Regions from separate parts of the Cytobacillus sp. QJM3NY_8 genome, predicted to be linked through region 2. Evidence: riboswitches for the same ligand, from Rfam matches in the RefSeq annotation. Region 2 holds a riboswitch; the other holds the start of a gene.
The links. Region 2 has a riboswitch for preQ1 ahead of queC (7-cyano-7-deazaguanine synthase QueC). Riboswitches for the same ligand answer to the same signal wherever they lie in the genome.
Positions count from the first base shown of each region.

Region 1: linked by a shared signal. The riboswitch ahead of queF (preQ(1) synthase) and the one ahead of queC (7-cyano-7-deazaguanine synthase QueC) in region 2 are both predicted to bind preQ1.

Region 1 covers NZ_CM149681.1:1,042,975-1,057,767, forward strand. The annotation lists gene AC0VZ9_RS05540 (DUF3243 domain-containing protein) at 20-361, opposite strand; gene tatC (twin-arginine translocase subunit TatC) at 427-1,155, opposite strand; gene tatA (twin-arginine translocase TatA/TatE family subunit) at 1,170-1,388, opposite strand; gene AC0VZ9_RS05555 (GMC family oxidoreductase) at 1,481-3,190, opposite strand; gene AC0VZ9_RS05560 (gluconate 2-dehydrogenase subunit 3 family protein) at 3,218-3,982, opposite strand; gene AC0VZ9_RS05565 (5-formyltetrahydrofolate cyclo-ligase) at 4,456-5,181, shown strand; gene AC0VZ9_RS05570 (AhpC/TSA family protein) at 5,193-5,639, opposite strand; gene AC0VZ9_RS05575 (Bax inhibitor-1/YccA family protein) at 5,850-6,491, opposite strand; gene mscL (large conductance mechanosensitive channel protein MscL) at 6,558-6,932, opposite strand; PreQ1 riboswitch class I at 7,075-7,120, shown strand; gene queF (preQ(1) synthase) at 7,231-7,728, shown strand; gene AC0VZ9_RS05590 (YhdT family protein) at 7,887-8,177, shown strand; gene panF (sodium/pantothenate symporter) at 8,174-9,616, shown strand; gene AC0VZ9_RS05600 (hypothetical protein) at 9,889-11,085, shown strand; gene AC0VZ9_RS05605 (aminopeptidase) at 11,436-12,668, opposite strand; gene AC0VZ9_RS05610 (MDR family MFS transporter) at 12,805-14,085, opposite strand; gene AC0VZ9_RS05615 (short-chain fatty acid transporter) at 14,201-14,793, opposite strand, start outside.
Region 2 covers NZ_CM149681.1:2,619,341-2,634,133, forward strand. The annotation lists gene AC0VZ9_RS13620 (ABC transporter ATP-binding protein) at 1-750, opposite strand, end outside; gene queE (7-carboxy-7-deazaguanine synthase QueE) at 898-1,629, opposite strand; gene queD (6-carboxytetrahydropterin synthase QueD) at 1,622-2,098, opposite strand; gene queC (7-cyano-7-deazaguanine synthase QueC) at 2,102-2,761, opposite strand; PreQ1 riboswitch class I at 2,814-2,856, opposite strand; gene AC0VZ9_RS13640 (hypothetical protein) at 3,009-3,137, shown strand; gene AC0VZ9_RS13645 (CBS domain-containing protein) at 3,187-3,909, opposite strand; gene pxpB (5-oxoprolinase subunit PxpB) at 4,246-4,956, shown strand; gene AC0VZ9_RS13655 (5-oxoprolinase subunit C family protein) at 4,953-5,963, shown strand; gene AC0VZ9_RS13660 (LamB/YcsF family protein) at 5,965-6,735, shown strand; gene AC0VZ9_RS13665 (NRAMP family divalent metal transporter) at 7,005-8,195, shown strand; gene AC0VZ9_RS13670 (putative hydro-lyase) at 8,216-9,007, shown strand; gene AC0VZ9_RS13675 (metallophosphoesterase) at 9,033-10,175, opposite strand; gene AC0VZ9_RS13680 (hypothetical protein) at 10,340-10,537, shown strand; gene AC0VZ9_RS13685 (SDR family oxidoreductase) at 10,921-11,766, opposite strand; gene AC0VZ9_RS13690 (hypothetical protein) at 11,874-12,188, shown strand; gene AC0VZ9_RS13695 (AI-2E family transporter) at 12,226-13,239, shown strand; gene AC0VZ9_RS13700 (HIT family protein) at 13,272-13,682, opposite strand; gene AC0VZ9_RS13705 (P-loop NTPase family protein) at 13,683-14,531, opposite strand.

The DNA of each region.
Region 1 (14,793 bases), 1.6 Mb from region 2:
AACAATTCCGGCTTTGTTATTAAGCCTGTTCGGCCAGTCGTACAAGCATATGGGCCAGCTTATGCTTCTCTTCATCATTGCCAGCTTTCCATAATTCTTTCAGAAGCTGTTCCTCGCGGTTTTTTGGCTCCACATTTTCAGCCAGGTAGCCAGCCACCTTTTCCGCTGTTACCGCAAGCTGTTCCTCATTTAATCCCAGCTTTTTGCCAAGCTCGATTCTTTCAGCCAGATAGCTTTTAAACTCGTCGAAATTGCTTAAAATATCTTCGGCCCTTTCATTTGACATTTTGTCCATTACATTCTTGATATTTTTTGTATCCAATTCACCATCTTGTTTGATTACATGATCCTGTTCATTCATTTAACAGACCTCCCAAAAGAACGTTTTCTTATTAAATATCCTTTTGGGGGCCAACCTAAACTTGTTTATATCTCGCTGGATGGAGATTCCTGAACAGCTTTCAATTTCTTGAATTTTAATTTTGACATAATAACGCCAATTTCATATAGCCCGATAAGGGGCACAAGGACAAGAATCTGTGAAAATAAATCAGGCGGTGTAATTAGAGCTGATACAACAGCCATGATCAAGTAAGCGTATTTTCGCATCGAGCTGAGCATGACTGGGGTAACAATGCCGATGGTTGTCAGAAACAATAACAGCAAAGGCACTTCAAACAGAAAACCAAAAGGAATGGTCGACATCAGCAGAAAAGAAAAATATTCCCTGGCAGTGATCATCATCGCAAAATGTGATTCACCCAATAGCATTAAAAACTGATAAATAGCAGGGAATATAATAAAAAAGCCGAAGCAAAGACCGCCGATAAAGCTGAAGAGAATAGCCGGAAAAAATATCAATGATACTTTGCTTTCTTTTTCCGTTAATGCGGGCCTCACAAATAGCCAGACCTGATATGAGATAAAAGGAAGCGAAAGCCCAAGGCTGATGCTTCCTGCAATTCCCGTGTACATCTTAATCACATCCAGCGGTCCAAGCATGACAAGCTCATGATCATTCGCGAGCATAGGGATCAGTCTGTTGATGAAAAACAGACAAAGGGCAAAGCTGGCTATAAAGAAAATCAGTGATCGAATCAGCACTTTTCTTAGATCTGTTAAATGCTCTACAAGGGTTTGTTCATCCGTTTTCAATCTAAACCCTCCTATTAAAGCGGTTTATCCTTCCGGTCAGCCGTTTCGATTGGACGTTTTTTTGAATCGGGTTCCTCATCATCACTCATAATTTCTCTGGCTGATTTCTTGAATTCTGATAAGGTCCTTCCAAAGGCAGACCCGATTTCCGGAAGCTTTTTAGGACCAAAGATAATTAAGGTAATAACAAGGATGATAATTAATCCGGGAATTCCGATATTTGAAAGCCCCATGATGTTCACTCCTTTTTGTGGATTTTTAAAAAGGTGAGTAAGTGCGCCTGCCCCCTTTGGTTTCGGGGGTGGGCAAGGCGCTTCCGCCTTTCTTATGCAAGCAGGCCGCCTTCTTTGCTGTATTTGATGATTCCTTCAGCAGCACGGTAGGCGAGTGCACCAACTGTTCCTGTCGGGTTATACCCTCCGTTGTGAGGAAAAGCGGATGCGCCAATGACAAATACATTTTCTGCATCCCACATCTGCAGATAGTTGTTTACAGCTGATGTTTCGGGCTCAGTCCCCATGATCACGCCGCCGGTATTGTGTGTTGTCTGATAAGGGACGATGTCATAGTGCTCCAGCTGCTGCCGGTCATTAATTTTTGATGGTCCCATCTCCTTCATGATGTTGTCGGTGATTTTTCCAATATAGTTATAAAGATTCTTATCCTGCTCGGTGAAATCGTATGTCAGGCGTAACAGCGGAAGCCCGTAGGCATCTTTATAAGAAGGGTCTAAGTCCATATAATTGTGCTGCACAGGCATGGATGCTCCCTGTGTCCCAATGCTTAAAGCCCTTGTGAAATACTTAATGGAATTCTCCTTGAACTTGCTGCCCCATTTCGGTGTATCAGTCGGAACCATATTATATTGAATCGGACGGTATCCTGATTGGTTGAGGGAAATGGAGCCCCCATGGATAAAGCCCAGATCCGAGTGGTCAAAATTGTCTCCATTGTAATCATCCACAGTAGCACCAAGAGCACCGGCACCCATGAATGTATTAAATTGTTCTTCATCAAAAAATCCAGCTGATCCGGGAAGGATCTGGTAGCAATAATTCTTTCCAATAACCCCTGACCCTGTGTCAGGATTGTATGGACGCCCCAGTTTTGATGTCAGCAGCAGGCGGGTGTTGTTCATGACATAGCTTGTCAGAATAACCATTTCTGCCGGCTGGATGAATTCTTCCTTCGTTTGCACATCCACATAGCGTACTCCAGTTGCTTTTTTGCCGTCGTGAATAATTTCTGTTACATTCGAAAAGTTGCGGATATCCACATTTCCAGTTTCTTTGGCAAACGGAATGACGGCAACGGTCGGATCTGCCTTGGCACCATATTCACAGCCGAAGCGTTCACAAAACGCACAATACTGACATGGAGCCAGCTTGGCGCCATATTGGTTTTCATATGCCTGGCTCATATTGCCGGATGGCATATGGTAAGGTTTCATTCCCAATGATTTCGCTGCCTCTTTAAATCTTGCTGTAATGGGTGTTTCCTTCATTGGAGGATTTGGGAATGGATTTGCTCTCTTTGGCCCTAGCTCACCTTCCTCACCGCCAATTCCTGCCGCCTTCTCAAATTCATAGAAATAAGGCTCCAATTCATCGTATGTAATGCCCCAATCCTGAACTTGAAGCCCCTTAATCTTTGCTTCTCCATATTTTTTAACCGTCTGTGATTTAATTTCGAAGTCATAAGGCAAAAAGCGGAAAGTATGGCCATTCCAGTGGACACCGGATCCTCCTAAGCCTTCACCAAGCAAAAAGGAACCAAGCTGACGCATCGGAAGAGCTCTTTCTTTCCCCTGGTTGCGGAAGGTAATCGTTTCTTTTGAAAGGTCCTGCATTAATTCATAGCGGATTCCATAGCGAAGTTCATCATGGACAACATAGTAGTCCTTGACACCGCGCTCTTTTCCCCGCTCCAGGCCGACCACTTTTAATCCCTGTTTCCCTAGTTCAGCCGCAATGATTCCGCCGGCCCATCCAACTCCTACAATGACGGCATCTGTTTTAGGCAATGTTTTAGCCATTTTTTATCACTTCCTTAAGAGATAGTTCTATTTCGTATATGAATGGAGGCTATTTGGTTCAATTTCCGCAAATTTTTCAGACTCAATCTGATTGATATAGCTCATCTGATGGCCAGGAAAGTCTTTCATTTTCCAGCCTTCCATATTCTTGTTTCCGGCATAGGCAGGATCTGCGTAAACGCCTTCAATAGTTGCTGCCCGGAGAATATTAAAAAATGTCCTGGAAGTAACACCCCGGAGCTCTACTTTATCCTCCTCAAAAGCGGTAAGGATTTCATCCTGCTGTTCACCCTCCAGTTCAGCGAAAGGCTTATTGAACTTATCATTGCTGTAGGTCTGCAGGGCAACAAGGCCGACATCAAAGACTTCATGCCGTTTTAAAGGGGACTGGTAACCCTGAAAGTTTGAGCCTGGGAAGAAAGGGCCCTGCATATATTCCCTTGTATTGTTTCCCCATGAGCCCGCAAGCTGGTGGTCAATAAAAAATGGAACATCCAAATCATTAGCGCCAGGGCCATTTTCATCCTTTGGATAAATTCTCTCAACGGCCGCCTGAAGGATTCCGAATATCTCGGGGTTTGTGAAATATAAAGGTGACTGCTGATAGGCAACCTGATCATGCCCGTTTGTATGGGCATTCTCTTCCGTTGCTGTACCGTCTTTATTCATGTTTGCGCCAATTAAGCCGCCAAGAATGCCGCCTCCTACCAAACCGCCGGCAACTAACCCGGAATTACGGATGAATCTCCTCCGGGACATGGTTGATTCTTGTTTTTGTTCATGTTCAGACATTTATCTAGAAACCTCCTTTTATTTGCCATTATGGTGAAAAAAATACATGTCTAAACAATGATCAGGAATTTTTTTAGCAGATAGGGAGAAAAGAAGAGGGGTTTTAGGGGATTTAAGGCATTAAAAAAGATGCAAACCGATTGGTCTGCACCTTTTTTAAGTCCGATGACGGACAACCTGAGGATTATGATTTGCATAGGGCCGAACCGATTTTAAATATATCGGTTATAGACGAGAGTGCCTTTCGTACGCTCTGCAAACCCTCCCTGGTTTCTTGCAATGCCAATGACGAACCTTGAAGTCGCTGTTACGCTTTTCATCGTCAACCAGTCCCTTCTGTTTTGTTATTGGCCTTGCATTATTTGTTTACCACGAGATCTTGACTTAAAACCTATTTCTTTTAAAAAATGAAGTTCTTTTTCTATTCAGTTTTATCCCTTATGGATAAAATAAAAGAAAGGAAGTGAAACGCAATGAATACGAAGAAAGAAATCCGTGAGTACATATGGAATTTTCTCGAGGAAAACAAGCTTGGACGCTTTCCGTTTCCTTTAAAAAATAGAATCCCCAATTTCAAAGGAGCTGAAAAAGCGGCTGCATTTGTTTTTACTATGCCTGAGTATAAAGAGGCTAAGGTAATTAAGGTAAATCCTGATTCTCCGCAGCTGCCGGTCCGTGCACAAATTTTGAAAGATGGAAAGACATTGCTGGTTCCAACTCCAAGGCTGAAAGCAGGATTTATTATGGTAAAGCCGGAATGGGTCCCAGCCGGGGAGGAGCGAAAAGTAGCGAGCCTTAAGCATATCCACTCATATGGTAAAGAAGTTCCTCTCACCGAATTGCCGAAAATTGATTTGTTTTTTGCCGGATCAGTGGGCCTTCACCGGGATGGGCGGCGTGTCGGAAAAGGGGAGGGCTATGCCGACCGTGAATATGCGATAATCAGAGAGCTGGGAAATCCAGAAATCCCTGTAATTGGAACAGTGAATAGCGCCCAGGTGATAGAGGAAGATATCCCGAGGGATCCATATGATCTGACTATCGACTGGATTGCCACTGAAAAGGAACTGATCAAAACCAACACGCCATATCCAAAACCAAACGGGATTCAATGGGATCTTGTAACGGAGAAGGAAATGGAAGAGATGCCGGTTTTGCGTGAAATATGGGAGTTAACAAAACGAAAGGCAGCCAAGTAATTGACTGCCTTTCAAGCTTTCACTTCGTCCATTTTCTTTAAAACATCAGCAATCTTTGCGTGATTTTCAGGGGATTCATCAATATGCTTCCATAAAATCTTTCCCTGTGGCGAGAAAAGCCATGTCCCGCCTTGAATGTAGACATTCTGGGTCTTCATGGATTTCGTGACAAATTCCTTCTGTTTTTCATTATCAGGGACAAACCCCTTCACTTTTCCTGTTATAAATCCAAATGCTGCTTTTGAAAGGAGCTTCCACTTTGGCATTGTTTTATGTCCCATTCCTCTATAAGCTTCCCGGGATGGATCGCCAAGGATTGGAAAAGGGAACGGGCCGAATTGCTCAAGGAATTGATTGATGAATGTTCCTTTAGAAGGAGCAATGACAATAACTTGAAAACCTCTGGCTTCCAATTCACTTATGCGCTCGCGCAACTGCGCAAGATATTCTCTGCACACCGGTCAGCCAAGATGGCGGACGAAAACAGCCATTGTATATTGGCCATTAATGGCCTGTTCAAGCGTAATATTTTTATCAGGATTTTGGGTTTCCAAAATATAATTCATTATTATCCCGCCTTTCGGATTTACTTCTGATCATACCTAATCTTTTTGAAGGAATAAAGAAATGAAGCTTGCACATAAAAAAACAGGAGTTCGCACTCCTGTTTAGTCCCTGCTCCCCAAAATTCCAAAAATACGAAGAATATTAATGAACAGGTTAATAAAATCAAGGTATAGGTTAAGAGCCATTAAAGGCACTTCTTCCGGTGAAACTCCATAATGCTTCATGCGGTTGAAATCGAATAGCACATATCCGCTGAATACAAGCACTCCGATGAAGGAGAATGCCAGCATCGCGTTAGAGCTTAACGGCCAGAAGATGCTGAAAATAGAGATTGCAATAAGGGCAAGCAATGCTGCCATCAGCATGCCGCCAAGAAAAGATAAATCCCGCTTGGTTGTCGTAGCGTATACAGCCAGGCCTGTAAACACAACCGTTGTCGCTGCAAGTGCGACCAGTACGGGGTTCGGGCCAATGGCAGCCAGGTAATGGGCAACAATCGGATAGGTCGTCATCCCTGAAATAAATGTAAATACATAAAGGAATGGATACCCGATGGCCTTTTTGCGGCGAAGCAGGAAAGCGAAAAGCAGCATTCCGAGTTCAAGAATCATGAGCGGCAAAAACAGGGCTGGAGGGACGAAAACACCCGCCATCGTTCCGATAAAAGCAATACCCAATGATAAGGCGAATGCCCGTAAAACAGAAGGCAAATAACTATTATTTGCGGTTTGCTGTACATACATTTGTTTCATTTCTCCCCTAAAATCATTTGTATATGTATATACGTCAGAACTATTATATAAGTTTCATCATTTATTGGTTTTTAAAAGGTCTCTTATCTCCGTTAATAGCTCAACGTTTTTATCCACAGCTGGTGCAGGTGTTGCTTCTTCTTTCTTTTTAAAACGATTGTTGATAATCCTGATAAAGATGAAAATAGAGAATGCCACGATGAAGAAATCAACCACATTCTGTATGAATAAACCGTATTTGACCTCAGCTCCTCCAACTTTTACCATCAGATTCGTAAAGTTTACTCCGCCCATCAGCAATCCAACAAGCGGCATGATGATATCATCTACAAGAGAAGATACAATCTTTCCGAAGGCAGCTCCGATAACAACCCCGACAGCCAAATCAAGCACATTTCCCTTCAGGGCAAATTTTTTAAACTCATTCCACATAACATGTCACCTTTCTAAGAAAATTAACGTAATTATACTATAGAAGAATAAATGAAAACCAGATAAAGAAGCCCCTATTGACAGAAACAGGCTTTTTCTCTATAGTAACAATGACAATTATATTTCGAATATTCCCGTGTGAGCGGGAGAGGTTCATAGCTTCACCCTCTATAAAAAACTATGGCTTTGATTATAATAATCAACCATATCCATAAGAGGATATGGTTTTTATTTTTTAAGCTGTACTTTTTGGACCTCTTCTTAGGATCAGCGGGATCGTATAAAGGGAGGCTTTTTTATGTCAGGAAGAAAAGATGAGGAATTAACGGATATTACGCTATTGGGAAATCAGGGTACAAAATATCTTTTTGAATACTCGCCTGATATTCTGGAGGCTTTTGACAATAAGCATCCAAACCGCGATTATTTTGTAAAGTTTAATTGCCCTGAGTTTACGAGTCTTTGCCCGAAAACAGGACAGCCAGATTTTGCGACCATCTATATCAGCTATATTCCGGATCAGAAAATGGTAGAGAGCAAGTCATTAAAGCTATATCTTTTCAGCTTTAGAAATCATGGCGATTTCCATGAAGACTGCATGAACATCATTATGAACGACCTTATTGAATTAATGGACCCGCGCTATATTGAGGTTTGGGGCAAATTTACGCCACGTGGCGGAATCTCCATTGATCCGTATTGCAACTACGGCAAGCCGGGGACGAAATATGAAAAAATGGCAGAATACCGTTTAATGAACCATGACCTTTACCCGGAGACAATTGACAATCGTTAAGATCCTAGCTTGCTTAAAGTGAAATTTTAAAATAATATCAAAAAGGCAGAGCAATCTGCTTTTTTTGTTGCAGAAAATATACATAAGTGGGATTATATTCAGGGAATATTCTGTATTTTATGGTACGTTACTATAATAAAGCTCTGAAGGGGGACAAAATGAAGAAAGGCATACATAAAAAAGATCCGCACTTTAAAATCGCAGAGAGAGAGGCGTGGATTGGCATTGGTCTGGTGCTCTTCAATTTTGTATGGTGGTATGGGTTTGCCTATGGGATGGGGTCTGGGCCTGCTGGTGAGTATACATATATTTGGGGGTTGCCTGCCTGGTTTTTCTGGAGCTGCGCAGCAGGATTTGCCGTAATGGTGATTCTGGTAACTGCAGCTGTTAAGTTCCTGTTTAAAGAAGTGCCGTTTGAAGAAAACGGGGAAGGGGGAGAATCTGAATGAATTGGCAGGTAATTTTTCCTCTTCTCATCTTTTTAATTATTATTTTTCTCGTAGGCTTATGGTCCAGCAGAAAGATTGATACCGGGAGTTCGTTCCTGCAGGATTATTTTCTTGGGGGAAGGCAGCTTGGCGGTTTTATTCTGGCTATGACGATGATTGCAACCTACGGAAGTGCCAGCAGTTTCATTGGAGGTCCCGGCGTTGCTTACACACAGGGGCTTGGCTGGGTGCTGCTTGCGATGTCACAGGTTGTCACAGGTTATTTCGTTCTCATGGTGCTGGGGAAAAAGTTTGCCATCACAGCAAGAAAGTATAATGCTGTGACGCTCATCGATTTTCTAAAAGAACGATATAACAGCAGATGGGTTGTCTGGCTATCCTCTCTCAGCATCATTATTTTCCTTTTTTCTGCCATGGCTGCCCAATGGGTTGGCGGAGCAAGATTAATTGAGTCACTGACAGGATTAAGCTATTTGTCTGCTTTATTCATTTTTGCGGCTTCTGTTATGGTCTACGTGGTTATCGGCGGCTTCCGTGCTGTTGCCGTAACGGATGCTGTCCAAGGCGGAATCATGTTCATCGGCACCATGATCCTTCTGGTTGCTGTTATTGTGGCAGGTGGAGGAATACCGAATATTATCAGCGACCTGTCTTCAGAAAATCCGAATCTGATTACACCGTTTGGCTTTGATGGCGGATTGACTCCTTTATATGTATCCTCATTCTGGATTCTGGTGGGAGTTGGAGTTGTAGGCCTTCCTCAGGTCGCAGTGAGGGCCATGTCATATAAAAATGCCAGAGCCATGCACAGGGCCATTATAATCGGAACAATAGTAGTCGGCTTTATCATGCTTGGCATGCATTTAATTGGCGTATTTGCCCGTCCTATTCTGCCGGGGATTGAAGTGGGAGATAAAGTTATGCCGTTGATTGCCATGGAAGTTCTTCCTCCATGGCTTGCGGGAATTGTACTGGCTGCACCGATGGCTGCCATCATGTCAACAGTGGATTCCCTGCTCCTCCTGGTCAGCTCGGCGATTGTGAAAGATGTCTATATTAATTACATTAAGCCTGATGCCAAAGAAGCTGCCATAAAGAAACTGAGTTTTGCGGTTACAGCCCTGCTTGGAATTCTGGTTTGCATCATGGCTCTCAGTCCGCCCGATTTGCTGATCTGGCTGAATCTCTTTTCTTTTGGGGGACTGGAAGCAGCATTCATATGGCCAGTTGTGCTGGGCCTATATTGGGCTAAGGGAAATAGATATGGGGCTGTGGCCTCGATGATAACCGGAACTGCTTCGTATATTTTATTCCATACTTTTTATCCAAATGCATTAGGCATGAATACAGTCGTATTGCCTATTGCTTTGTCACTTGCTGCATACGTATCTGTAAGTCTATTGACCGAAAAACATGCATCGGCACCAGCAGAAATATAAGCATTAGGCTCCGGAAACTATTCCGGGGCCTCTTGTCTCTTACTGTAAAACGCTGATAAATAGGGCATATGGCGTTTTATTCAACCGTGTAAGTAAAGCAGGAGAAGAGTCATATATAAAGGAAACGGGAGGAAACCCTTGTTTTTGTAAAAAAATGAGCATATTGATAGGTTTGTAGAAACGATCCCTATTTGTTACACTTAATTAGTTGAAACGTAATTGTAACATTTGACTTTAAATGGAAATGTTTTTATAACATTAGGGAGAATATAATGAAAAATTTAATAAATATGATCATGATTGCCATGCTGTCATCCGTTATAGCAGGATGTTCAAATGAAATAAATGCATCTTTAAATACAGAAGAAATAAAATTTGAAAAAGAAGATAAAGTGGAAGCTGAACAGAATACATCAGCTGTACAAGAGGTCGGGAAAGAGAAAAAAGATACTGTTTGGCTTGAAGGCAAGTCACTATTCCAGGTGGACGCAACAGATGGAAAAATGAAATATACAGTTTATCTATATGCTGAAGATGAAAGAAGAACCATTCTGGAAGAGGACAGTGCGAAAGGGAAGAAAGGCGATTCTTATTTTACAGGACATTACTCAGTTTACCTGGCTGAGAAAGGGTCGAAAGAGGCTTATAGACAGGAAGATTTGAATAACAGTGCTGAATTGTCATTTAACCCTTCGAAGGAGCAGGTTTACACTCAGAAAATGAGGAATAAAACCATCATTTCGATTTTTCAGTCCAAGGGGGAAAATGCGGTTAAGGGCCAGCTGCTGGCGATTAAAGATGGAGAAGTGCTTAAAATCAATACAGAAAAAGAAGTGGTCACTTCCTCCAAAGCGAAAATAAAAAATATTAATCAGAAGTATCTTCAAACTGCCCAAAATAAGAATGATAGATGGGTTATTTCAACATGGCTATTTAATGAAGAAACCCTTTCGATGAGCCTGCATGACCGAATAGAGCTGAACAAAGAAGATCATTCTGATATCGACTGGATGAATCTGTGGTTAAAAGAGGAAGCCCTATACTATCCTTTTAAAAACCTGGCACTCAGCGTGGATGCCATTGAAAAAGCCAAACAGGGAATTCCGCTCGGAAGCCCTTATCCAATTGGCACAAACATATCTGAAATTAAGAAGTCAGATCCAAATTATATTAAGGAAGGGTTTGAAAATGGAAGCCCTTTTGTCATGTACCCTGAAATCAGCTATTATTTTGAACGGGAAACCGGAAATGTAACCGCAATTTCTATTCCTGGACAGCGGGTGAGAACTTTCATTGACGAGATTACTGCTATGTTTGGCACTCCTCTTGAAGTAAGGGAAGAGGTGCTGTCAGGTAAAACCATTTCCACCTACCTGGCAGATAAATATTCCATCGAATTCATTTCTGATTTAGAAGGAAACGTTAGTGAAATAGTATTGATGAAAACAAAAAACCATGCGGCACATTGACCGCATGATTTTTTTGTAAAATAACAAAGTATTATACTTTGAACTTCAAGAACCGTCTAGCGCAAGCAGCCTACCCCCTCAGGGTCACAAGCTTGTCTAGCTCCGGCTCCTAGGGACTCGGGGTCATAAGCCATTTCCTTTCAGAAGGAATAACGCCTTCTTACAGGAACCGTCTTATGCCTGTCGTCCCTGGGCAGTCGCCTCCACATTTCGGGCAAGCCACCCAAAAGGCAAAGGACGCCTTTCCGGGAGGCTCGTCTTGTGCTTGAGGCCCACAGGATGTGGGTCATGCAGACGTTGCCACAGGACGTGGCGTACTTAGTCTGCGTTCCGGGCAATGCGGTTCCGCTTTAAAATGCCCAATCACCTTTCCTGAACACGGGTTCAGCGTTGCCGTCTTCAGTAATTCCATCGATATCCATTTCAGCGGAGCCGATCATGAAGTCAACATGTGTTAAGCTTTCGTTCAAGCCGTTTTCAGCCAGTTCTTCACTGGACATTTTCTTGCCGCCTTCAATGCAGAATGCATACGCACTGCCGATCGCAAGGTGGTTTGAAGCATTTTCATCAAATAAAGTATTATAGAAAAGCAGGTTGGACTGTGAAATTGGCGAGTTGAAAGGAACCAGAGCCACTTCACCAAGATAGTGGGAGCCTTCATCTGTCTCAACAAGCTGCTTAAGAATCTCTTCGCCTTCTTCGGCCTTCACATCGATAATACGGCCGTTTTCAAATGTCAGGCTGAATTTGTCGATGATATTTCCGCCATAGCTTAAAGGTTTTGTGCTGGAAACCGTGCCGTTAACACCTGTCTTGTAAGGTACCGTAAATACTTCTTCAGTTGGCATGTTAGCCATGAATTCGTGTCCCTGTTCATTTATGCTGCCTGCCCCCACCCATAAGTGGCCTTTTGGAAGCTCGATTGTCAGGTCTGTACCTGGAGCTTTATAATGAAGCTTCTGATATCGCTTGCTGTTCAAATAATCCACTTTTTCATGAAGTGTTTCATCATGCTTTTTCCAGGCTTCAACCGGGTTATCCAAATCAGCGCGAGTTGCTTTGAATATAGCTTCCCAAAGCATATCCACACGTGATTCTTCCGGTGCGTCAGGGAATACCATGTTTGCCCAGGCTTTAGATGGAGCTGCAATGACTGTCCAGCTTACTTTATCGGACTGGATGAATTTGCGGTATTTTGCCAGCGCCTGTCCTGCAGCTTTCTGGAAGCTTGAGATTCGTTCTGATTTCACGCCTTTCAGCAAATCAGGGCTTGCCGAAACGATTGACATGAATGCCGCACCCTTTTCAGCTAAATCTTCGACTTCCTTCGCACGCCATTCAGGGTATTCGGAGAAAGACTCATCCGGTGCCAAGTCGTACTTTGTGCGAGTGACCGCATCATCGCTCCAGTTCACAACTACGTTATGAGCTCCTGCTTCATAGGCCTTTTTAACAATTGTACGAACCAGTTCAGCTGCATCAAGCGTTGTGTTAATTACAAGCGTCTGTCCCTTTTGTACGTTTACACCAACTTTTACGGCAAGCTCTGCGTATTTCTCTAAATTCGTTTGAAAATGACTCATTATGTATTCTCCTTTGTCAGAATCTTCATTTTCATTGTAGCTGTTCTGTTCGCAAAAAGAAACCTATTGAATTGAAATTCGTGCTCGAGAACCTTGGGTCTCCATCTATGGACGGAGACATAATTAAAAAGGAACCTTATACAGATTCCTTTTTGGCATGGAATGCATTATTTCTTTCAGGCAAAGCAAACATCAGCCAATACAAAAACGCACTTACAACAGCCAGCAGCGCCAGTATAAAGAATGTCCAGTCATATCCGATCCAGACTGTAAGCGGAATGGAGATAGGTGCAATGGTTTTCCCGATTGTAAATCGAAGGGAGGCAGCTGCAAAGTACTGACCCCGCATATGATCTGGAGCAATTTTTGATACATAGCTCTGCTGAAGGCCGGCTGTCATTAATTCACCCATAGTGAAAACGGCCATAGCCAGAATTAATCCCCATATCCATTGCGTTTGCCCTAACATGATGATGGCTGCTGCATAAGTAAGAGATGATAAAATAAAGACATTTCTTTCTTTGTACTTTAACATCATTTTCGTTACGGCTACGGTAAATAAGGCTACGAGGAAGCCGTTCTCAGACAGCAGAATGCCAAAAGCCTGTTCTCCCTGAACAGAAAAGTACCAGTCATTCCATTTAAAAAGCGCCTGATTATGAACAGCTTCATTTGTATAGACAGGTAATAATAGATCAAGCTGCATAAAAGTCTGTGCAGCCAGAACACCTGCTATGATAAAAAGGAGAAAGGTTTTGTCCCTGAAGATAATGCCATAATCTTTCGTTTGCTTTAATAAAACTGCATGCCATTTACTATTTCCGCTTTCTGCAAGTATTTGTATTGGCAATGTTTCCCTTGTCCACCGGGAAAGGATGAAAGATAATAGGATACAGATAATGCCGGCGGCCATAAGAAGCTGAAAACGGTAATGGACATAGAAAATGGCTCCTAAAATGGGACCCACCACAACAGCAATATTAATTGAAGTGTAAAAAATAGCAAATACCTGGCTTCTGTCCTTTTCCTCGACCACATCTGCAACCATTGCCTGGCTTGCCGGCCAATAAAATGAACCGAATATTCCCACAAAAGCAAAGCAGATAAAGCCAAGCACCGGAGAATCCAGCCAGGGTGAACTGGCAAATCCAAAAATGATGAATGAAAGTCCCTGTCCAAATGCAGAGAGAACCATCATTTTCTTGCGGCCAAAGCGGTCAGCTGTATAACCGCCCATTAAGTTGGCAAGTACGGAGAATACCTGAGAAAAAATGAGCAATAAACCAGCCTTGTCTTTTCCGAATTCATCCGCGAAATAAATCGTTAAAAACGGGAAGAACATCCAGAATGTAATATTCATAAGCGCTTCCCCAAATAACCTTACTTTTAAATTCTTATCCCAATCTTTTATTTTCATGCTGTTTCCCCAACTTCAATCTCAGAATAACGCTATCATACTACCAAAATTGAAAAAAACACAAGAAGACTTTTTCCAAAAAAGCCAAGCCTTGATTAGGCTTGGCTTTTCTTAATCAATATACAAAAAACATCAAGACCGTAGTAACTATGCCAACCCATATGGCCAGTAATGCACAGTAGCCCATTATATGACGAATATGAAGGCCAACCACACTCAGTATAGGAAGGGCCCAGAAAGGCTGGATCAGATTCGTCCAGGCATCACCCCAGCCTACAGCCATAGCCGTAATGGCAGGATCCACACCAAGCTGGAGACCGGCAGGCACTTGAAGCGGCCCCTGCAATGCCCACTGCCCGCCGCCTGAAGGAGCAAGAATATTGACGAGACCGGCGGACCAATAGGTGAATATATCAAAGGTGTCTTTACTTGCTATGGATGCCATCCCATTAATTATAGACTCTGCTAACCCGGAGCTGCCGAGAACGGCGATAATCCCGGCGTAAAATGGAAATTGCAGAATGATAGGAGAAATGGCAGAACCCGCTTCTTTAAAAGCATTGGCGTATTGTACGAGCGATTTATGAAGGATGAGGCCTAACGATAAAAAGGCAATATTGATAATATTCAAGTCAAGGTCACGCCCGTTTACAAACTCAAATATGACATAGATTACCCCGATTAATCCGGTAATGATGCCGAGAAAGG
Region 2 (14,793 bases):
TTGGATCATCGTTCCAGCAACGATATTTGATTCCCCAATAAAATCTGCTACAAAACGATTGATCGGCTCATCATAAATATCAGTAGGAGTTCCGCTTTGCTCGATGCTTCCGCTGTTAAGTACGAAAATTTCATCTGACATGGCTAATGCTTCTTCCTGGTCATGTGTGACGAAAATAAACGTAATGCCCAGATTTCTCTGCAGTTCCCTCAGCTCATATTGCATTTCGGTCCGCAGCTTTAAATCAAGTGCGGATAAAGGTTCATCAAGGAGAATAACCTCTGGTTCATTGACAATGGCACGCGCGATGGCAACACGCTGGCGCTGTCCACCTGACATTTCTTTGATTTCACGATTTTCGTAGCCTTCAAGGTTTACAAATCTTAGCGCTTCCTTTACTTTCCTCTCAATATCGGCATTCTTCATTTTTTTGATTTTTAAACCGAATGCAATATTTTCATACACATTCAAATGCGGAAATAGAGCGTAATCCTGAAAAACGGTGTTTACTTGCCTTTTGTTGGCTGGAACATTATTTATTATTCGCCCATTAAAATAAATGTCCCCTTCGGAAGGTTCAGTAAATCCGGCAATCAATCGCAATATGGTCGTTTTCCCGCAGCCCGATGGCCCTAAAAGGGTATAGAACTTCCCGCGCTCAATTTCAAAGCTGACATTTTTTAAAACTGGCGGATCATTATCATATCTTTTTGTAACGGAATTAAATCGAATAATGGTGTTATCTGTCATCTAACTCTCCCTATCTATAGAAATTTACAGCACTTATGTATTGTTAAGTTCAAACGTATAATATCATAAATTTCTCGGAATCTGTCATAAATTGTTGAACATCCTTTACAAAAAAAACCGCACCAATTGGTGCGGGATTAGCAGATACTACACTCCCCGCTTATTGCCCCATACATATGTATGCAGCTGCGGAAGTACTTTAACATCTGTCAAATCATTGTCATGTATCGTTTTTTCAATGAGCCAATCATATTTGTCAAGCAGTTTCTGCAATAAATTTCGGTCGTCAGCTGTAACAGTGTCATCATTTCCCACCTGCAGATTAAACGGAACACCGGGATAGCGCTTATGAATGTTTTTAGCATATTCATAATCCTTATCATCAAAAACAACAATCTTCAGTGAGACCTGCTGCTCTGCCTTTCTTTTGGTCTGAAGATTATTCACAATATAACCGAGCACATCGAAGTCTGTTTTCATGCCTGAGCTCGGCGGTTTTGGGGATAGGGTCAGTTCATCAATTTCATAAAACCAATCCTGCCAGCGGCTCCCCTGTGTTTCCAGGCAGATCTTAATTTTTTCTGCTTTGAGCAAAGAAATGAGTTCACTCAAATTTTTTAAAAGTGCAGGATTACCCCCGGATATGGTCACAAAGGAAAATCCATCCCCACCCAGCTCTTTAAGCTCTTTCCAAATTTCATCCGGTTCCATTTGGCGGATGCTGTCTTTCGCACTTCCATCCCAGGTAAAGGATGAATCACACCAGCTGCATGAATAATCACAGCCTGCTGTACGGACGAACATCGTTTTCTGGCCGATCACCATTCCTTCACCCTGAATGGTTGGTCCGAATATTTCGAGAACAGGAATCTTACTCAACCTCCATCCACTCCCTTCTTGCTTCCGCATAGCTTGTAGGAGTTTCAAAAAGGCGCACAAATTCTACTCTTGCACCAACATATTGCTCTTTTCTGTTTTGGAGGCTTTGTGCCATTTTTTCATAAATCCAGACAACCATATTCTCTGCTGTCGTATTCATTGGCGGCAGCGTTTCATTCAGATACTTGTGGTCAAGGAATATTTCAATTTCGTTTTTCCAAATTTTTTTAATGTCGCCGAAATCAATCATTAATCCTCTGTCATCCACGAATCCGCTTATGCCAAAAATCACCTTGTAGGTGTGCCCATGCAGGTTTTTGCATTTGCCTTCATAGCAATGCAGATGATGGGCTGAATCAAAAGTGAATTCCTTGCTGACCATTACACGCTTATGGTGGTATTTCAGCTGATCGGGTTTGATATCCTCATTTATCTTCTGCAGTTTATCAACAATCCTGAAACCGTACATGGCTTAAAGCTCCTCCTTTTCCTTGAGGTATTCTTCAAGGCCATTTTTCCTTAAATGGCATGCTGGACACTCACCGCAGCCATCAGCCGGAATTCCGTTATAGCATGTCAGTGTTTTCTCACGCACATAATCAAGGGCATTTAATTCATCTGCCAGCTTCCATGTCTCTGCTTTGTTGAGCCACATTAATGGTGTATGGATCACAAACTGTTCATCCATTGATAGATTAAGGGTGACATTCAATGATTTTATAAAAATATCCCTGCAGTCTGGGTAGCCGCTGAAATCTGTTTCACACACCCCGGTTATAATATGCTTTGCATTAATCTGACTGGCCAGCACACCAGCAAATGACAGGAATAAAAGGTTTCTCCCAGGCACAAATGTGGATGGAAGCCCGCCTTCCTCCCCATCCTTTACTTTAATCTCATCACGGGTTAGTGCATTTGGTGCCAGCTGATTCAATAGGGACATATCTAGAATGTGGTGCCTGATCCCCAGTTCTTTTGCTATTTGCTGTGCACATTCGATCTCCAGCTTATGACGCTGATTATAATTAAAAGTGACGGCTTCCACTTCTTCAAAACGTTCCTTTGCCCAGAATAAGCAAGTTGTACTATCCTGACCGCCACTGAACACAACGAGTGCTTTATCATTTTTCATATAAAAATTCTCCTTTAAATAGAAAAACAGGACCACTAAGAAAGCAGACCTGTTTTCCTTAGTTTTTTAAAGAGGGTAGCTAGAACCTCTACCGTGTACACGGATTTAGCTATTGAACTATCAGTTTATATTATCATCTTTATTGGCTTTTTAGAAGGCTTAAATTTATACAGTAAAAAAGTTTTATTATTCAAAATCGCGGGAAAGTAATAATGCAGCGCCAATTTCATAAGGAGGGACTGAAGCCATGATCAGGTTTACATCGACTTCACGCTATTCCTTTGGCATTGCAAAAAAAGGGACATTTATAAGAAGGTCTGCAGGAATGAATATTCAGGATAGGTCTACTCTGATGCGTCTGGGACTGCTGCAATAATCGGAACCGGCAAAAAAGGTGCAGCTATTGCTTGCACCTTTTTTGCGTTTTAATTTTCTGAATCGGCTTCCAGGAGGTCCCACGCTGTTATGATGCCTTTTGGTTTTTCAGTCGGCTTTCCGTTCTCGGTAACTATGATCCCTTCAAGCTTTTCATTTTTATTTCGGCAGTCCTCAAACATATCCTCTAATTCAAAGATAGATGTATGTTTGCCTGCAAACGAGATTTGATTCTTTGATTTCTTGCTGAAAAGCTCTTTAATTCTCACCTTTTTCAACTGGATTGTTTCTTCTGTAAAGTGCTCTGCCATCCATTTCACGATATCTGCCGAAGTTAATAGCCATGAGTATTCCTCTTTTCTCGAGTAAATGGGGAATTGGGAGTGTGAAAATTTATTAATTATGGCCAGTACATCCGTTAGCTTGCCATCTTCATAAAAATAAAATACCGGAGTTGCAGCTATGGAAAGTGCGGTTTTTGGCTTTTCAAAATGGCCGGCAATCCTTTCAATCTTTTCTACCGTCTCGAGATGAGGCTCCGCAATATAATAATCAAGGTCTATTTTTTCATGGACAATGGCATTTCGCAGCTTGGCAAACTGATGCAAATCATCTTCATATAATCGAATCAGCGAATGATTTTTCTGTATTTCTATAAGTTTATAAAATCTATCTGTTCTGGCGTTTTTAGCAGATTGTTTTAAGGCTTTGTGAATACGGTTAAAGGCAGCCTCAAATCTTTCTGATAAGTTCATTTCTAAATCTGCTTCCAATATGATCTCTCCCTAAATGGTGATGTACCTCCTCTATTCCCAAAATGATGGACAAACTAAACTTTGAAGATATTGGTACGCCTTCTAGCAGAATAATTTGCACAAATAGAATTTTCAGTCTATTATATAATATTATATTCTTCTGCTAAGGACATTGCATAAATATATAACATTACTAATAAATGTTTTTCATTCAAGCATTAGAAGACATGATTTTCCCTTTTTTCAGAAAGAATAATGAATGAAATTCTTTTGAATAAAAATGAAGATTTATTATTACCAAATAATATTTTATTCCTCAGTACAAACAAATTTACTGCGAAAGCTGGTGAAATGATGAGATACACCCTTCACCCATTAGGGGATGATGCTGTTCTTGTTGAGCTTGGGAAAGAAATCAGCAAGGAAACTCATCAGAAAGTTCAGTCGCTGACTGCCTTTCTTGAAAAGTACCCTCCCGAATGGATGATTGAATACATACCTGCTTACACAACTGTAACCATTTTTTATAATCCATTTAAGGCCTATCAGCTTTCAAATGGCCAGCTCCCGTTTAATTTCGTGTGTTCACTGATTAAACCGCTTATTGAAGAGATGACGGAAAATAATATGCCGGAACCTGAAATTGTTGAAATCCCGGTATGCTATGGAGGAGAATTTGGGCCGGATCTTGATTTTGTGGCAGAGCATAATGGGATTACCCCCGAAGAAGTTATTGAAATTCACTCCTCAGGCAGCTACCTGGTCTATATGATTGGATTTGCACCAGGATTCCCTTTTATTGGCGGAATGTCAGAACAAATTGCCGCACCAAGACGGGATACGCCGCGTCTAAAGATTCCTGAGAGAACAGTGGGGATTGCCGGGATGCAGACGGGTATTTACCCCATCGAGACGCCAGGCGGCTGGCAGCTGATTGGGCGTACTCCTGTTAAATTGTTTCGGCCGACGGATGACTCCCCTACCCTACTTAAAGCAGGCGACCAAATCAAATTCAAGCCAATCAGTCTGGAAGAATACCATCATTGGGAGGAGACGGAACAATGATTAACGTTTTAAAGCCTGGACTCCTTTCTAGCATTCAGGACCTGGGGAGAACCGGCTATCAAAAGTTTGGCGTGATTTCCAGCGGGGCCATGGACCCATTTTCACACCGGATGGCCAATCTGCTGGCTGGAAACGAAGAAAATGATCCTGTTTTAGAAATAACGATGATGGGTCCAATTTTAACATTTGAAAAAGATACCCTCATTTCGATTTGCGGCGGTGACCTTTCCCCTTCCATCAATGGCCAGCCTGTTCGGACATGGAGATCCGTTTTTGTGAAAAAAGGCAGTGAACTTAAATTCGGCCGGTGCCGTAAAGGGTGCCGAGCCTATCTGGCTGCTGCGGGCGGATTTGCCGTACCTGATGTAATGAACAGCAAATCCACCTACCTGCGTGCAGGAATTGGCGGTTATAAAGGCAGAGCATTAAAGTCAGGAGACCTGCTGGAAACCGGCAAACCTTCTCTCCAATCATTGAAAATAACGGAGTATTTGACAAAACAGATTCTTGATAGGACTTTTGTTGAAAACGACTGGGGTATTGCATCAGAACTCATACCGGACACAGCGGCAAATCCAGAAATCAGAATAACAAGGGGCCGCCAATTTGATTTATTTTCCGAAGCAAGCCAGGTTCAGCTTTTCAAACATGCCTTTGAAGTTACCTCACAATCGGACAGGATGGGATATAGACTGAAAGGCCCTGCTCTTTCGCTGTCAGAACATGCTGAGCAAATATCTGAAGCCGTAAATTTTGGTTCCATTCAAGTTCCTCCGGATGGAAATCCGATTGTATTGCTGGCTGACCGGCAAACAACTGGAGGTTATCCAAAAATTGGACAGGTTGCTGCTGTCGACCTCCCCCTTCTGGCGCAGGCCAAACCCGGAGACTCCTTAAGTTTTGCAGAAATATCAAATGAACAGGCGCAGCAGTTATTAATTAATAGAGAAATGAAATTAAGGGAATTAAAGCAAGGCATATTTTTAAAAACAAGAGGAGGAAATTAAGATGCACATTGTAGACATTAATTGTGATATGGGAGAAAGCTTTGGTTCATACAAGATGGGGAGCGATGAGGAAATACTTGATTATATTACTTCTGCCAATATTGCATGCGGCTTTCATGCCGGCGACCCTGCGACCATGCGAAAAACAGTTAAGATGGCACTTGAGAAGAATGTTGGCCTGGGTGTCCATCCGGGACTCCAGGATCTGCATGGATTCGGCCGGAGGGATATAAACATAACCCCTCAGGAAGCTTATGACTTAGTGGTCTATCAAATTGGTGCTTTGTATGCCTTTGTTAAATCTGAAGGCGGAAAGCTTCAGCATGTAAAACCGCACGGTGCATTATTCAACATGGCCTCAAAAAGCGCACCATTATCAGAAGCAATCGCAGAAGCGGTTTATAAAGTGGATCCTGAACTGATTCTTTTCGGGCTCTCAGGAAGCGAATTAGTAAAAGCCGGCAGGAAAATTGGACTCCGCTCTGCAAATGAGGTGTTCTCAGACCGCACGTACCAGGAGGATGGAACTCTTACTTCAAGAAGGGAACACAATGCACTTATTACAGATCATAGCGAAGCTGTAAATCAGGTAATCCGCATGGTCAAGGAAGGAAAGGTTCATTCTGTCCAGGGTACTGACGTTTCCATTGAGGCCAATACGATATGCATCCATGGTGACGGGGAAAGCGCACTTGAATTTGCCCAATATATTCCGAAGGCACTGAATGAAGCAGGAATCCAGGTAGCGAAAATCAGCGAGTTTTTGAAATAAAACCGATATTCGTGGAAGTAGTGAAAAGTTGGTGCCCCTTTAAGGAGACTTATTTATCTTGCGGGGATTCCGATGTTCTCATCGGGTTGAAATAGTGCATATGAGGTTTTAAAAAATAGCGTGCAGGCTTTTAGGGGCGATTGTCGGGAATAGTTCTGTTGAAGAAGAATACTCTAGCGCGAATGGAACTCAATCATTACAAATAGTGCTGATGCAAGGTAAAAGAAGCACGAAAGATAACCACAAATAGAATTATTGGGGGAAAATGAATGAAAAAGCAATCTAATGCCAGTCTTTTGCTGGGTGCCGCATTCCTTATGGCCACTTCTGCCATTGGACCAGGCTTTCTGACACAAACGACAGTATTTACAGAAACCCTGCTTGCGAGTTTTGGATTTGTAATTTTAATTTCTATTATTATCGATATTGGGGCACAGATGAATATCTGGCGAATCATAGCCGTTTCTGAAAAGCGCGCACAGGATATTGCCAACGATGTCCTTCCGGGACTGGGATATTTCCTTGCTGCCCTGATTGTCATGGGCGGTCTTGCTTTTAATATTGGGAATATTGCCGGTGCCGGGTTAGGTACAAATGTTATTTTCGGTATATCCCCTGAATTGGGCGCCCTTCTAAGCGGAATTTTGGCAATCGGCATCTTTCTTGTAAAAGAAGCGGGCAGATTAATGGACCGTTTCACACAGATTTTAGGATTTGTCATGATTGGATTAACTCTTTATGTAATGTTTACTGCACAGCCTCCTGTTGGTGAAGCTGTTGTCAAAACGTTCGTGCCGGATAAAATTGATATTCTGGCCATTATTACACTAGTCGGCGGAACGGTTGGCGGTTATATTACCTTCGCTGGCGGGCATCGTTTAATTGATGCTGGAGTCAAAGGAAAAGAAGCTCTGCCGGAAGTCACAAAGAGCTCTGTCAGTGCAATCGGGATTGCTTCCATTATGCGTATCTTCCTGTTCCTTGCCGCACTGGGTGTGGTTTCACAGGGCCTTGCACTCGATCCATCCAACCCTCCTGCTTCTGTCTTCCAGCTGGCAGCGGGGAATATTGGATATAAGATGTTTGGAGTAGTTATGTGGGCAGCTGCCATAACTTCTGTTGTCGGTGCAGCTTATACATCGGTCTCATTCATTCGGACATTGAGCCCTGCTGTCGAGAAATATCATAAATGGGTCATTGTCGGTTTTATCGCCATTTCTACATTTGTTTTTGTTTTGATTGGAAAACCGGTAAAAATATTGGTTTTAGTTGGTTCATTAAACGGGCTTATCCTGCCGATTGCACTAGGTGTAATGCTGATTGCTGCCTATAAAACCAAAATTGTCGGTGATTATAAACATCCCCTTTGGATGACGATTTTCGGAGTCATTATCGTGATAGCCATGTCTTACATGGGGGTTTATTCATTAATCAATGGTATCCCCGAGCTATTTAAATAAGCATGAAAGGAGATTTTCATATGATCACCCCTTCTCAATTGAATCCCGAAGAGGCGCGCAAATTAATCCGTGTAAAGGATTGGGATGATCCAACTGCAGGAATGGCTAATGGCTTTATTCAAGCTAATCTGGCTATATTGCCAAAGGAGCTGGCCTTTGAATTTCTGCTCTTCTGCCAGCGTAATCCTAAATCATGTCCAATCATTGATGTGACTGAACCAGGTTCACCAGTGCCAATGCTGTCAGCTCCAAATGCTGATATTAGAACCGACCTGCCAAAATACAGGGTATATAAAAACGGAGAGCTCGCTGAGGAACTTTCAGATATAACATCTTATTGGAATGATGATATGGTAGCATTTCTGCTCGGATGCAGTTTTACATTCGAAGACGCATTGCTCAAAAATAATATCCCTATCCGCCATATTGAGGAAAATCGGAATGTCCCGATGTATAAAACCAATATTGGCTGTGTGGGTGCAGGCCGGTTTGAAGGCCCGATGGTAGTGAGTATGCGTCCGATGACAGAAAAGGAAGCCATTAGGGCTGTACAGGTGACAAGCCGCTTCCCATCTGTCCATGGGGCCCCTGTCCATATTGGAAATCCAGAAGCAATCGGCATTAGCAATATCCAACGCCCAGATTTTGGGGACCCTGTGACCATTAAAGATGGAGAGGTACCGGTTTTCTGGGCCTGCGGGGTAACACCCCAGGCAGTTGCCATGCATGTGAAGCCGGAAATTATGATTACACATGCTCCGGGACATATGTTTATTACTGATTTGAAAAATGAGGAGTTTTCGGTTTTATAGGAAAAAGGCGTCCCATGGGCGCCTTTTACTTTTTATTTTTCAAATAATTCAGGGCATCATGATGATCTTTTTTCATAATCTGCTCAATTATTGGGTCTGCGGGTATTACTTCCCTGCTTTTTTTATTGATTGTCCGGTAAACGGGCCTGATCGACGAAAGACTGCTTTTAACTTTCCATTCGCTATCCTGGAAAACAATTTTCAAATCGATGAGACCAAGATGATTGCCCCAATATCCAGCTTGGACTGCAGCAGTTCCGTTAATGGTGCCAGTCTTTAAGTCGATTCCAGGCAGCTTTTGCAGTTCATCTTTGACAGGAAAAACAGAATGGCTGTGCCCGAATAGAATGGCATCTAATCCTTTAACCTTGCTGAGGGCATGAACTGAGTTGCCCTTTTTTTCATCCAGTCCTTTATCGGACTCTAGACCTGTATGGGCAAGAGCCACAATAATATCTGCCCCTTTGCTTTTCATAATAGGGATAAAATGCTCGGCAGTTTCCTTTATATTTTTCACTTTAAGGTTTCCGTGAAAATACTCCTTATTCCATTCCGCAACAATCGGTGTGATAAAGCCGATGACTCCAACTTTCAGCTTATGCTTCTCCCCGGCTGTATCTGTCACTTCTTTCTCTATAATGGTATAGGGATTAAAATAATTCAAATCATCCTCATCGAGCTGATTGCTGTCTTCAACATATATATTGGCATTGACATAAGGAAAGTTAGCCCCCCTGAGGCTTTCTTCCATAAAATCAATTCCGTAATTAAATTCATGATTTCCCACCGTAGCAGCATCATAAAGCAGAGTATTCATGGCTTTAAAAACAGGATGGACATTAGCCATGTCAAGCGGATGGCTTCTATAGGCATACTCATCGAGTCCGTTGCCTTCAAGAATGTCCCCATTATCAAATAGAAGGGAATTAGGAGACTCATTTCTTGCCTGTTTAATTAAGCTGGCCGTTCTTGAAAGCCCAAACTCCACTGTTTTCTTGCGGTCTTCGTAATCATAACCAATCATATTTCCATGCAAATCCGTTGTTTCCATCAGGCGCAGATGGATGGTTGGCGGTCCGGAGACTTCAGCTTCCGTCTGGTTCCAGACAATCAGCAGGGCTATGAATAATAACAGCGTGATTAAGTATTTTTTCATTCCCTTTTTCATTCCATCTCCCCCAGATGATCTAAGATAAGTTTTCTTATTTTCTCTCGATACATGAAAATTAATCAGAGATTGGGGGCTTAAGAAAAAAGAAGAAAAAAAGGAAAATTTTGAAACTTTTTATCATCCTATTCGTTATAAAAGAAAACAAAAATAGGAGGTCCTGCATGGTTAGACAAAAAAAATTCTGGGTTTGGGCATTGTTGTTCTTTATTTTAGAATCAATTTTAGCAGCGGGTATTTCGTTTTTTCTTCACTTCCCTCTGCTTGATACCATTGCCTACAGCAGCTTTATTCTTTTTGCATTAAGCCTATTTGCTTTTTCACAGGATGATGCCTGGACAAATAATGTGATTGCTGATTAAGCTAAATATGATGACTCATATGAATGAAGAAGAAAGAGCTGAATTTTTCATTCATATCAATCCGTTTCTTTCAGGGACATTTGCTTTTTTTATCGTTGGGATAATAATTACGGTGTATTTGTTTATAAGTTAATTTGTTGTTGTTTTAGTGTTTAATGATGTCCGTTGCTTTCCGCGGGGAGGCATGAGAGCCTCCTTTGCTTCGCTTGTGGGGTCTCTTACTCCCTCTCCTCCCGAAGGACTTTGAATTGTCTTCCTTGAATCATCACCGCACGAAGAAAATGCGTATGCATTTTCAAGGATCAAGTGCCCACAGCGAAGATCAACTCAGCAGATTAAATAAAATTTGGAGTAAAAAAAACAACAAACTTTGAAAAAAACTTCTATTTTTTGTAAAGAGTTTTTATTATGATTTTCTCCCAGCTTTTCCAGTTCAGTACGTTTTTCAGGCGTATTCTTGTGCGTACACCCTTTCCTACCGGGTACCTGAGTGAAGGTTCTTTTTCCCTGAGAATGCTCACTGCTTTTTTCGCTACGATTAGCGGATCTTCATAAAAGGGCTCGCCTTGTTCAAGGTAATTTTGAATTTTTGTCATATATGGATAATAAGGTGAATCTTTTTTCAAGGATGGTTCCGCTATCTTTTTCCCTGTTGTCCAGATGCCAGTCCTGAAAGATCCTGGCTCAATCAGGACAACATTTACGCCAAACGGTTTCATTTCAAGTCTAAGTGATTCACTCCACCCTTCTACAGCAAATTTTGATGCGGCATATGGCGATAAGCCTGGAAACCCGATTCTTCCGCTGATGGAACTTACATTTAAGATGGTTCCTGTTCTTTGTTTTCGCATAAATGGCAGAACCGCTTGTGTTACTGCAAACGTTCCAAAAACGTTTGTCTCAAATTGATTTCTATACTCCTCCAGCGGTATTTCTTCCGCAAATCCTGCTCCTGCATAGCCTGCATTATTGATTAAAACATCAATTGAAGGCAATTGAAGGAGCAGGTTTTTAAAAACTTCTATGGATGAGGACGAGGTGACATCCAATTCGTGAATGGATATCTGTTCATGAACTCCCTCTCGTCTAGCTTTCTCCATTAATAATTTGCTTTTATTCGTATTTCTCATTGTTGCAATAACTTGAAAATCATTCTTAGCCAGCTCAATGGCCATCAAGGTTCCAAACCCGCTGGAACAGCCTGTAACGGCAGCATATTTCCTATCCAACTATCATCATCCTTTCTTCGTAATGATTTTTTCCAATTCGACTGTAAATAGATATATAATTAAATGAAAAAGTATTATAAAATAGTAAATATATTGATAATAAGAGGATGAACAAGGTGGCACACATATTTTTCAGCATTTTCCTGCTTGTATCCGGTTTGTCTTCATCATTGCAGCAAAGCCAGGAGCCGATTGATTTAAATGTGCATTTGAAGGGAAATCCCATTGTTATTGATTCACCTGCCCTTAAAAGCCCTGCATTGAGCAGCACATTAGCAGCTGCAGTAAAATTTACGGCGAAGCTGACCTATTATAAAGAATACCGGATCCATTTTCAGGCGCTAAACTCCCATGCAATTCACAGAAGCAATGAATACATGATCCCATATATGTTCCAGAGTAACTATCTCCGCATTTCATGAAATTTTAAAGAAACTTAAAAAGTGTGGAGGAATGAAATTGGAAACGATAAAATCATTTTTAAATAATAACAGCATCAAACGATTCATTATTTTTGGAATTATTGTCCTGGCTCTTTACCTGCTGAGGAGCATGATTAATTTAATTCTGATTACATTTATATTTTCATTTTTGATGGATAGGCTTGTGAAGCTTGTCCTCTCGAGATTTAAACTGAATAGGAAACTGACGGTCATAACCCTTTATATGGGAATTATCGGCCTGCTTTCTATAGGGATTATCAAGTACCTCCCTTTAATTGTATCTGAAATATCACAGCTGTTTAAACAGGTTGAAAGCTTTTACACCCAAAAACATGACAATATCGTAATTACATATATTGTTCAAATGCTCGAAACAAATGAAATTACGAAATATCTTGAACAGGGCTTTGCGTTCCTGCTTCAATATTTTTCCGATATTAGTCATATTGCCGTACAGGTATTGCTGTCTCTAATCCTTAGCTTGTTTTTCCTGCTTGAAAAACCGAAACTGATTGAATTCACCTTGAAATTTAAGCACAGCAAAATCGCTGACTTTTATAATGAAATCGAGTATTTTGGAAGTAAATTTGTGCAAACATTCGGGAAAGTAATCGAGGCGCAGTTTGTCATTGCCACAGTCAATTGCATCCTGACAACACTTGCTCTATGGATCATGGACTTTCCACAGCTGATGGGATTGTCAATTCTGATTTTCCTGCTGGGATTAATTCCTGTAGCAGGTGTCATTATTTCGCTTGTCCCGCTCTGTACAATCGCCTATTCTCTCGGCGGATTCATCCAAGTATTTTATATAGTACTGGTCATTATGGTGATCCACGCCATTGAAGCGTATATTTTAAATCCGAAGCTTATGTCTTCCAAAACGGATTTGCCGGTCTTTTATACCTTTATTGTCCTGATTTTCTCTGAACATTTCTTCGGTGTTTGGGGATTAATCGTCGGTATACCAGTGTTTGTATTTATGCTGGATGTTCTTGAAGTCAAGAGCAATCCGCCGAAAATTCAGTAATTTAAAAACACACAGTCCCGCTGTGTGTTTTTTCATCTTTTCAGAATCCCCCTTTTATTATCGGGCTGCTTCAGCCAATGCCTGAGCCCTTTTCCTGCGTGTGGTTCATCATTATATCTGGGAATGACGTGCAGATGGCTGTGAAGAATGGATTGATTTGAAGCATCGCCCACATTCCAGCCAAGCGTATATCCATCTGGTGCATACTTTTTATCTAAATAATCCTTAGCTTTTTGCAAAAGTACATATGTATCATTCCATTCTTCCGCTGTCAGGTGAAAAGCATCGGAATGGTGCGCTTTTGGCACTATGACCCCACAGCCCTCCAATACGTCCTGTTCTTTATCGTGCTGAAGAAAATAACAAGTGCTGTTTTCAAAAATGATATTTTGAAGAGGGTCCTTGTGCGGACTGCAAAAAGGACAATGATCCTGATGCGGCATTTAATTTTTTCCTTTCTTTGCGGGGTGATTTATCAACAACTTCTCCAAAGCGGCTTTATGTGAATGCTCATCAAATGCAGAGTTATTGATTACAGCCTTTCGAATGGACAGCTTCTTCAAGATTTCCTCTTCTGCCTGCCTCCTGGCTTTAAGAACCTTTAAAGTGCCATCTTCCCCGCTTAAATGATTTTTCTTTCCATATCCTTGATCGGTATAATAATGGATAAAACCTTCAGACCAGGATTGCGGCCGTTCTTTTATCGCTTTCCTGAAAGAGTAGTCAAGGTTATCCTGACTGATATAAATTAATATCGGATTCAGCTTTTTCACGGAATTTTCCAATGCCAATACATAATTCCGAACCTTTGTAAGCGGAGCTCCATATTTAATCATACCGACTGTAACAGGATTCTGTATAAAACAGCATTCAAAAATATGTACTTTTTTGCCGCTGGCAGCTCGCGTTGAAAATCGTTCCCAATTATTGATTATAAGTTTCATATTTTGATCCAAAGGAAGCTCATAGATATCCTTTTTAGATACTTTCTCATAAAATGTGTCTGGAATGTCAGGTACAAGCTTTTTATAAGGCAATAAATAGCCATTATCTTCCGGAATGCAATTTTCGATAATTTGGTCTCTGAATGCACTATATTCTTCCAGTAATCGATGCCACTGGTCATTTTCAAAATAGGCGACGCTCTCATAATCTGCCGGATGATTCAGATCCCCTTCGCAGTACAGCTCTGACTCAATACCGTTTTGCATCAAAATTTCATGAACCAATCTTGCAGTAGTAGATTTGCCTGAACCAGGCAGACCCTCGATTAAAATTAATTTTGTATCCATCGAATCACCTTCACAATATTTAGAATTCGCATTCTATTGTAATGCATAAAAAGAAAAACAAACAGCATTATTAACTGTTTGTCGTTTGGAAGAGGTTTATTTTATTGCTGAATTTTTTTATGGGAAATTGTCTTGGATATTAATAGCTTTTTGGTGAGCCCACCAGTTTTTGTCGCCATAAACGGACTATGTCGACCTTTTTTTGTGTGGCACTAAATTTTGTTTTTTTATGAACACTTCATTGAGACCTTTTTAAGGTGAG